4 regions of the Streptomyces sp. NPDC007095 genome follow, and region 1 is predicted to be linked to each of the others. Evidence: riboswitches for the same ligand, from Rfam matches in the RefSeq annotation. Region 1 holds a riboswitch; each other region holds the start of a gene.
The links. Region 1 has a riboswitch for thiamine pyrophosphate ahead of thiO (glycine oxidase ThiO). Riboswitches for the same ligand answer to the same signal wherever they lie in the genome.
Positions count from the first base shown of each region.

Region 1 (2,197 bases):
CGAGCCGTCGTCGAGGACCACCGCACCGGGCTCGACACGCTCCACGCGCGCGTGGGTGCGCAGCGACGCGCCGCTGTCCGCGTACCAGGCGGTCATCGGCGCGGCCACCTCCGCGGGCAGCGCCCCGGCCAGCGGCCGGTCGGCGGCCTCGACGACCGTGACCGCGCACCCGGCCTCGCGCGCCGCCGTCGCGAACTCCGCGCCGATCCAGCCCGCCCCGACGACCACGATGTCGTGCTGCTGGGCGAGCACGGGGCGCAGTCGCTCGGCGTCGTCCAGGGTCCGCAGCAGATGGACGCCGGGGACGCCCTGTGCGCCGGGCAGCTGGATCGGTTCCGCGCCGGTCGCGAGGACCAGGACGTCGTACGGCACCGGTCCTGCCTCGGTGTCCAGCTCGTGGTCTGCGGGGCGCAGGCCCAGCGCCTCGCAGCCGAGTCGCAGTTCGATGCCCAGCGCCTCGAAGTCGATGTCGAAGGCGGAGCCCTCGGCCTTGCCGAGCAGCACCGCCTTGGACAGGGGTGGCCGGTCGTACGGCTGGTGCGGCTCGGCGCCGATCAGCGTCACGTCCCCGGTGAAACCCTGTTCCCGCAGGGCGACCGCCGTCTGCACGCCGGCCATGCCCGCGCCCACGATGACGACCCGCCGTGCCGTACGCCCCTGCGTCCGCACCTGTGCCCGCGTCTGCTCGCTCACCTGATCACCATAGACAACTGACAATCTGTCAGTCAGGGGACGTGCGCAGTGACCTGTTCCACAACGGATCTCGCCGTCCTGCTCGTCGTACGCGGACCGCGTGCGCGTACCGACCCGCGAACGGGCTCTGGACGGAGGCTCCCTTACTGAGACATACGGCAGCGGGCTAGGGTGGCGAACGTAAAGCACTCGCGGGAGCCCGGACGCACCGGGCTGAGAGGGAGGCTGGCGGCCTCCGACCGTACGAACCTGATCCGGGTCATGCCGGCGAAGGGAGGGGCTGGACGCCCATGTCGCCTACGCGTACACCTGCACGTTCATCGGATGCGCCGTCATCGGACGCACGTACCTCGGACGTCCTCGTCATCGGGGGCGGGATCATCGGTCTCGTGACCGCCTGGCGGGCCGCGCAGCGCGGGTTCACCGTCGCGGTCGTGGACCCCGAGCCGGGCGGCGGAGCGGCACGGGTGGCCGCCGGAATGCTCGCCGCCGTCACCGAGCTGCACTACGGCGAGCAGACCCTGCTGGGCCTGAACCTCGCCTCCGCGCGCCGCTATCCCGACTTCGCCGCCGAACTCACCGAGGCGAGCGGCCAGGACCTCGGCTACCGCCGGTGCGGCACGCTGGCCGTCGCCATGGACGCCGACGACCGGGCCCACCTGCGCGAACTGCATGCCTTGCAACACCGCTCGGGGCTCGAATCGGAGTGGCTCAGCGGCCGGGAGTGCCGCCGTCTGGAGCCGATGCTCGCGCCGGGCGTGCGCGGCGGGCTGCGGGTCGACAAAGACCACCAGATCGACCCGCGCCGACTCGCGAAGGCCCTGGTCACGGCATGCGAGCGGGCCGGAGTGAAGTTCCACCGGACGTGGGCGGAGCGCCTGACCGTCGTACGGGACCGGGCCGCCGGGGTCGTCACGACGGACGGTGAACAGCTGGCGGCGGGGCAGGTGGTACTCGCGGCCGGGAGCCTCAGCGGGAAGCTCCCGGGCGTGCCCGCCGACGTACTGCCGCCCGTACGGCCCGTGAAGGGTCAGGTGCTGCGGCTGACCGTGCCGAAGCGGTACGCCCCGTTCCTGAGCCGGACCGTGCGGGCCGTGGTGCGCGGCAGCCAGGTCTATCTGGTGCCGCGGGAGAACGGTGAGCTCGTCGTGGGCGCCACCAGCGAGGAGCTGGGCTGGGACACGACGGTGACCGCGGGCGGGGTCTACGAGCTGCTGCGCGACGCCCATGAGCTGGTGCCCGGGATCACCGAGCTGCCGCTCACCGAGACGCGCGCGGGCCTGCGGCCGGGGTCGCCCGACAACGCGCCACTGCTCGGCCCGACCGCGCTCGACGGGCTGCTGCTGGCCACCGGGCACTACCGCAACGGCGTCCTGCTCACGCCCGTCACCGGGGACGCCATGGCGCACGTCCTGACCACCGGCGAGCTTCCGGAAGAGGCCCGCCCCTTCACCCCCGGGCGCTTCAGCACAGCACTCACGGAGCAGACCGTATGAACATCTTC
Region 1 is NZ_JBEYFS010000261.1:1,079-3,275, reverse strand. It holds gene ABZ656_RS49440 (FAD-dependent oxidoreductase) at 1-693, opposite strand, end outside; TPP riboswitch at 875-986, shown strand; gene thiO (glycine oxidase ThiO) at 984-2,189, shown strand; gene thiS (sulfur carrier protein ThiS) at 2,186-2,197, shown strand, end outside.

Region 2 (2,197 bases), on a different contig from region 1:
TGGACCGTCATGTAGTCCACGCCCTGCTCGGCCTGCTCGATGACCGTGTCCTTGTAGATCTCCCAGGTCAGCTCCTCGGCGCGGCCGTCCACCTTCTCCAGAGCCTGGTAGAGCGGCACCGTGCCGATGGGGACGGGGGAGTTGCGCAGAACCCATTCCCGCGTGGTGTGGATATTGCGGCCGGTGGACAGGTCCATGACCGTGTCCGCGCCCCAGCGGGTGGCCCAGGTCATCTTCTCGACCTCCTCCTCGATGGAGGAGGTGACGGCGGAGTTGCCGATGTTGGCGTTGACCTTCACCAGGAACCGCTTGCCGATGATCATCGGTTCGATCTCCGGGTGGTTGACGTTCGCGGGCAGCACCGCGCGACCGGCGGCGATCTCCTCGCGTACGACCTCGGGGTCGACGTTCTCGCGGACCGCCACGAACTCCATCTCGGGCGTGATCTCGCCCCGCCGGGCGTACGCGAGCTGCGTGACCGCCTCTCCGGAACGGCCTCGACGTGGCTGGCGCGGCCGCCCCGGGAAGACCGCGTCGAGGTTGCGCAGGCCCCCGCGCGGAGCGGTGTGCTTGATTCCGTCGTCCTCGGGACGGACGGGACGGCCCGCATACTCCTCGGTGTCACCGCGGGCGATGATCCAGTTCTCGCGCAGCGGCGCGAGGCCCCTGCGTACGTCGGTGTCGACGACCGGATCGGTGTACGGGCCGGAGGTGTCGTACAGCGTGACGGACTGCCCGTTGGTGAGATGCACTTGACGGACCGGCACCCGCAGATCGGGGCGCGAACCCCCGACGTATCCCTTGTGCCAGCCGATGGACTTCCCGGCCTCCCGTGGCTGTTCGCCCTCGGGCGGGGCAGGCGCCTCGCCGATCTGGCTGGAGGCAGGCGTGCGTACGTCCTTGTTGGTCATGAGACCTACTCCCTACGCCGGCATTACCCGGTAACAGGTTCGGCGGTCGACGCAGCGGATTCCGTCTGCAGACGTCCCTTGTGAAACATCACTCGTTCCACGTGAAACATCGCTAAGACGAAGGTCAGCGCCCTCTCAGCCCGGTGCTCCGAGCTCCCGCGTGTGCAAAGGTGACTCCACGCTAGCGTCATATCTGGCGCGGTGAACAGAGGGCCATCACCGTTCTTGCGATGATCGGTCGGTGACCACAACGCAGCAGCCCCCGTTCCCGCCGTCCGAGCCGCCGCGCCGACGCGGTCCCGGAGACGGCTATGGACCTGGTCCCGGAGACGGCCACGGACGCGGGCCGGGCAGTGGCCTCGGTCCGGGGGGCGGGCATGGGCACGGACCGGGTGCGGGACACGGGCACGGCCCCGGGGACGGACACGGACATGGGTCTGGGGACGGGCCTGGGAATGGACATGGGCCTGGGGACGAGCACGGGTCTGGGCACTCGCACAGTCACAGCCATGGGCCCGCCACGCCCGTCTCCAAGCATCTGCGCAAGGTCATCGCGGCCATTCTGATCCCCTTCGCCGCCGCGGTCGTTGTGGGTCTCGCGGTGCTCTGGCCCGGTGGCGCCCCGTCCCACGAGCGCACCGGCGTCGGCTTCGACCGGCAGACCCAGCAGGCCACGGTCACCAAGGTCGACAAGGTCAGCTGCAAGTCCGTGAACGCGTCGGGGGAGACCCCGAGCGGCGACACATCCACCGCCGAGGGCTCCTCCGCGCAGCAACAGGCGACGGGCGACTGCAAAAAGGCGACGATCCGGATCGACACCGGCAAGGACAAGGGCCGTACGTTCACGGAGATCATCCAGCCCGACCAGTCACGGCAGTTGCACGAGGGCGAGAAGGTCGTGGCCGCGTACGAGCCCTCCGCGCCCAGGGACCTGCAGTACTCGGTCACCGATGTGAACCGGAAGTTCCCGATGGCGCTGCTCGCCGGGATCTTCGCGCTGGCCGTCGTGGTGGTGGGCCGGATGCGCGGTGTCATGGCGCTGGTCGCACTGGCCATCAGCTTCGTGATCCTGACCTTCTTCATCCTGCCCGCGATCCTGCAGGGCTCGAATCCGCTGGTCGTGGCCGTGGTCGGGGCGAGCGCCATCATGCTGATCGCGCTCTACATGTGCCACGGCCTCTCGGCCCGTACATCGGTGGCGGTGCTCGGCACCCTGCTCTCCCTGGTGCTGATCGGCATCCTCGGCTCGGAGTTCATCGGCTGGGCGGCGCTGACCGGCAACACGG
Region 2 is NZ_JBEYFS010000004.1:48,448-50,644, forward strand. It holds gene thiC (phosphomethylpyrimidine synthase ThiC) at 1-911, opposite strand, end outside; TPP riboswitch at 904-1,081, opposite strand; gene ABZ656_RS02635 (YibE/F family protein) at 1,153-2,197, shown strand, end outside.
Region 2: it holds a riboswitch for thiamine pyrophosphate, as region 1 does, so the genes downstream of both, thiC (phosphomethylpyrimidine synthase ThiC) here and thiO (glycine oxidase ThiO) in region 1, are expected to answer to the same signal.

Region 3 (2,197 bases), on a different contig from region 1:
AACCGGAACGAGCACCATGACCGACATGAACACCCCGCTCGACTTCTCGTACGAGACCCAGCCCGCGCGGATCGTCTTCCGGCCCGGCGCCGCCGTCTCCGCGACCCCCGACGAGGCCGCCCGGCTCGGGCTGCGCAGGGTGCTGGTGGTCTGCGGCGGCAGGGGCGAGGACACGGCACGCGCGGTCGCGGACGCCCTGGGCGACGCCTGCGCGGGGCTGCACGCCGAGGCCCGGATGCACGTACCCGTAGAGGTCGCCGACCGGGCCGTCGAGGCGGCGCGCGCGGCAGGCGCCGACGGGTGTGTCGCGGTCGGCGGTGGCTCGGCGATCGGCCTCGGCAAGGCGATCGCGCTGCGCACCGGCCTGCCCCTGATCGCCGTGCCCTCCACCTACTCCGGCTCCGAGATGACCCCGGTCTGGGGACTCACCGAGCACGGCGCCAAGCGCACCGGACGCGACCTCGCCGTCCAGCCCCGCAGCGTCGTCTACGACCCCGAGCTCACCCTCTCGCTCCCCGTGCCCCTCACCGTCACCAGCGGCGTCAACGCGCTCGCCCACGCCGTCGAGGCCCTCTACGCGCCCGACGCCTCGCCCCTCGTCTCGCTCATGGCCGAGGAGGGCGTACGGGCGATGACAGGGGCCCTGCCGCTGGTGGCCGCCGCCCCAGGCGACCTCGACGCGCGCGGCCGGGCCCTGTACGGCGCCTGGCTCTGCGGCGCCTGTCTCGGCGCCACCACCATGGGCCTGCACCACAAGCTGTGCCACGTTCTCGGCGGCACCTTCGGCCTGCCGCACGCCGAGACGCACACGGTGGTCCTCCCGTACGCCCTCGCTTTCAACGCGCCCGCCGCGCCCCGGGCGATCACCGCGCTCTCGCGGGCCCTGGGCTGCACCGACGACGTCCCCCATGCCCTGCGGGCGCTGGCCGGGGACCTCGGTGCTCCCCGGAGCCTCGCCGAACTCGGTCTCAAGAAGACCGACCTGGCGGTGGCCGCCGAACAGGCCGTCGCACAGACGTATCCGAACCCGCGCGAGGTCACCGTGGACGGTGTGCTGGCGCTGCTGACGGCGGCGTACGAGGGCAGGGAGCCGAGCGCCGACGCGTAGCAGCGGTGCCGTGCGGACCCCTCCCCCTGGGGCATACCGCGCCCGCCGGGCTATCCTGACCGCCGAACCGGACACGGGGTGCCCCGCACGAGGGCTGAGATCACACCCGTCGAACCTGAACCAGTTAGGACTGGCGGAGGGATGTCTCATGTCGTTGCCGTATGCCCGTAACGCTCGCGCTGAGGTGGCCGTCGGAGGCCCGCAGGGCGTATTCGACGGGCGGATGCCCACCGCCCCTGGGGATCTGCACGTCGAGGCGCGCGGAATCGCCCCGGTCCCGGAGGACCACCGCTACGGCGGCCCCGGCCGTCTGTTCACCGTGTGGTTCGCCCCCAACCTGACCATGACCGGCGTGTTCACCGGCACCGTCGGCATCGCGCTCGGCCTGGACTTCTCCACCGCGCTCGCCGCCGTCGTGCTGGGCACCCTCCTGGGGGCGGTTCCGACCGCGTACCTCGGCACCTGGGGGAGCCAGACCGGCGCCGGACAGCTGCCGCTCGCCCGCCTCGCGTTCGGCCGGGCCGTGGTCGTCCCCGGCGCCCTGCAGTGGCTGTCGTCCATCGCCTGGGACGCGCTGATCGGCCTCTTCGGCGGGGACGCGCTGGCCCAGCTGTGCGGCTGGCCGTTCTGGCTGGGTGTGCTCGTCATGATGGCGGCGCAGGGGGCGCTCGGCGTCCTCGGCTACGAGGCGATCCACCGGCTCCAGACCGTGATGACCTTCGCCCTCGCCGCCGCGTTCGTGGCCCTGACCGTGAAGCTCCTGAGCGGCGCCCACACCACCCCCGCCGCAACCGCCCATGGCGCCGACCGGGCCGGGGCCTTCGTCCTGACCTGCACCATCGCGCTCAGCCTTGCGCTGTCGTGGGCCCCGTACGCGAGCGACTTCAGCCGCTATCTGCCGCGCACGGCGTCCCGCCCGCGCATGTTCTGGTACACCCTGGCCGGCGTCAGCGTGTCCTTCGTGGCCGTCCAGGCGCTCGGACTGTGGGGCGCAGCCGTCTTCACCGACCAGACCGCCCGCGGCGTCGACACCCTGCTCGGCGGGGGCGCCCTCGGCGCGTTCGGCCTGCTCGCCGTGGCGCTCGCCGC
Region 3 is NZ_JBEYFS010000022.1:2,703-4,899, forward strand. It holds gene ABZ656_RS10400 (intradiol ring-cleavage dioxygenase) at 1-20, shown strand, start outside; gene ABZ656_RS10405 (maleylacetate reductase) at 26-1,108, shown strand; TPP riboswitch at 1,173-1,267, shown strand; gene ABZ656_RS10410 (cytosine permease) at 1,257-2,197, shown strand, end outside.
Region 3: it holds a riboswitch for thiamine pyrophosphate, as region 1 does, so the genes downstream of both, ABZ656_RS10410 (cytosine permease) here and thiO (glycine oxidase ThiO) in region 1, are expected to answer to the same signal.

Region 4 (2,197 bases), on a different contig from region 1:
TCGTGTTCTTCGCGTTGCTCAGCAGCCCCGCGTACTCGATCTGGCGGAAGCAGGTGCCGCTCGCGACCCCGGTCGGCGCGGTCTTCGGCTTCGGGTCCGCGTAGATCACCTCGGCGGGCGGGGAGGAGGCGTACGAGACGACCAGGGGCCGGTCGGCCTTGGCCTTCTTGCCGCCCGCGGACCCGGAGAATTCGTCGTTGTAGGCCTGCTCCCAGCCGTCGACCACCTTCACGCCGTTGGCCCTGAGCTTCTTCCAGTAGTCCTGCCACCCGTCGTCCCCGTACTTCGCGGCGGTCCCGAGCAGGAAGCCGAGGCCGGGCGAGGACGTGGACGCGTTCTCGGTGACGAGGAGGTTCTTGTACGCGGGCTTGATCAGGTCGTCGAACGAGGCGGGCGGGGCCAGCTTGTGCTTGCTGAAGTAGGCCTTGTCGTAGTTGACGCAGATGTCACCGGAGTCGATGGGCGTGACCCGGTGCTTGTCCTGGTCGATCCGGTACTGCTGGACGATCTGGTCGGAGCCCTTGGCCTCGTACGACTGGAACAGCCCGTTGTCGAGCGCACGGGACAGCAGTGTGTTGTCGACGCCGAAGAAGACGTCGCCCTGCGGGTTGTCCTTGGTGAGGATGGCCTTGTTGACGGCCTGCCCGGCGTCGCCGTCCTTGAGGACCCTGACCTTGTACCCGGACTGCTTCTCGAAGTCCTGCAGCACGCTCTTCGACACGGCCCACGAATCGTGGCTGACGAGCGTGACGGTCTTGGAGTCCCCGGCGCCGCCGCTGTCGGAGGACCCGCACGCGGACAGCGTGACGAGGCCCAGCCCGATGGCGATGGCCGTGGTCGTCCTCTTGGTGATCACTGAATTCCTCCTGGGATGACCAGGAAGAGACGCGGCCCTGCCCGGGATCCTCGGAAGGTTCCCGGGCAGGGCGCAACAGCTTGAGTGATGCCCGAACTTCCTACCCAGAATGACCTGGGCAAGGTTCAGAGGGTCTGCGGCCCACCGGTTGCTCCGGCTACCGCACTCTCAGCGCTGTGGCGCTCCCCTGTCGGAATATGAAGATGTCGGAATATGGAATTGCACTGACTGACAGTGGCCGGCACCAGCTGGCAGAAAAGGCGCCGCCGGGCACTGCCGCCGATCAGACTATCGCTCGGTCGCGGCCAGCTGTCCGCATGCCCCGTCGATCTCCTGGCCACGGGTGTCCCGGACGGTCACCGGCACCCCGTGAGCCGCGATCGCCTCGACGAACGCCTTCTCGTCCTCGGGCCGCGAGGCGGTCCACTTCGAACCCGGCGTCGGGTTCAGCGGGATGAGGTTGACGTGCACGGGCTTGCCCTTGAGCAGCCGCCCGAGCCTGTCACCACGCCATGCCTGGTCGTTGATGTCCCGGATGAGGGCGTACTCGATGGACAGCCGGCGCCCGGACTTGGCCGCGTACTCCCAGCCTGCGTCGAGCACCTCGCGCACCTTCCACCGCGTGTTGACGGGGACGAGGGTGTCGCGCAGCTCGTCGTCAGGGGCGTGCAGCGAGATGGCGAGACGGCACTTGAAGCCCTCGTCGGAGAACCGGTGGATGGCGGGCACCAGCCCGACCGTCGACACGGTGATCCCGCGCTGCGAGAGCCCGAGCCCGTCCGGCTCGGGGTCGGTGAGCGCGCGGATGGCGCCCACGACCCGCTTGTAGTTGGCGAGCGGCTCGCCCATGCCCATGAAGACGATGTTGCTCAGCCGCGCCGGACCGCCCGGGATCTCGCCGTCCCGGAGGGCCCGCATCCCGTCCACGATCTGGTGCACGATCTCGCCCGTGGACAGATTCCGGTCCAGCCCGGCCTGTCCGGTGGCGCAGAACGGGCAGTTCATCCCGCAGCCCGCCTGCGAGCTGATGCACATGGTCACCCGGTCCGGGTAGCGCATCAGCACGGACTCTACGAGCGTGCCGTCGAACAGGCGCCACAGGGTCTTGCGGGTGGTGTCCTGGTCGGTCGACAGATGCCGCACGACCGTCATCAGCTCGGGAAGCAGCGCCTCCTGAAGCTTGCCGCGCGCGGCGGCCGGGATGTCCGTCCACTCCACGGGGTCGTGCGCGAACCGCGCGAAGTAGTGCTGCGAGAGCTGCTTGGCGCGAAACGGCTTCTCACCGATCGCGGCAACCGCCTCTTTGCGCTCGGCTGGCGTGAGGTCGGCGAGGTGCCGCGG
Region 4 is NZ_JBEYFS010000092.1:21,403-23,599, reverse strand. It holds gene ABZ656_RS28585 (thiamine ABC transporter substrate-binding protein) at 1-853, opposite strand, end outside; TPP riboswitch at 936-1,055, opposite strand; gene rlmN (23S rRNA (adenine(2503)-C(2))-methyltransferase RlmN) at 1,145-2,197, opposite strand, start outside.
Region 4: it holds a riboswitch for thiamine pyrophosphate, as region 1 does, so the genes downstream of both, ABZ656_RS28585 (thiamine ABC transporter substrate-binding protein) here and thiO (glycine oxidase ThiO) in region 1, are expected to answer to the same signal.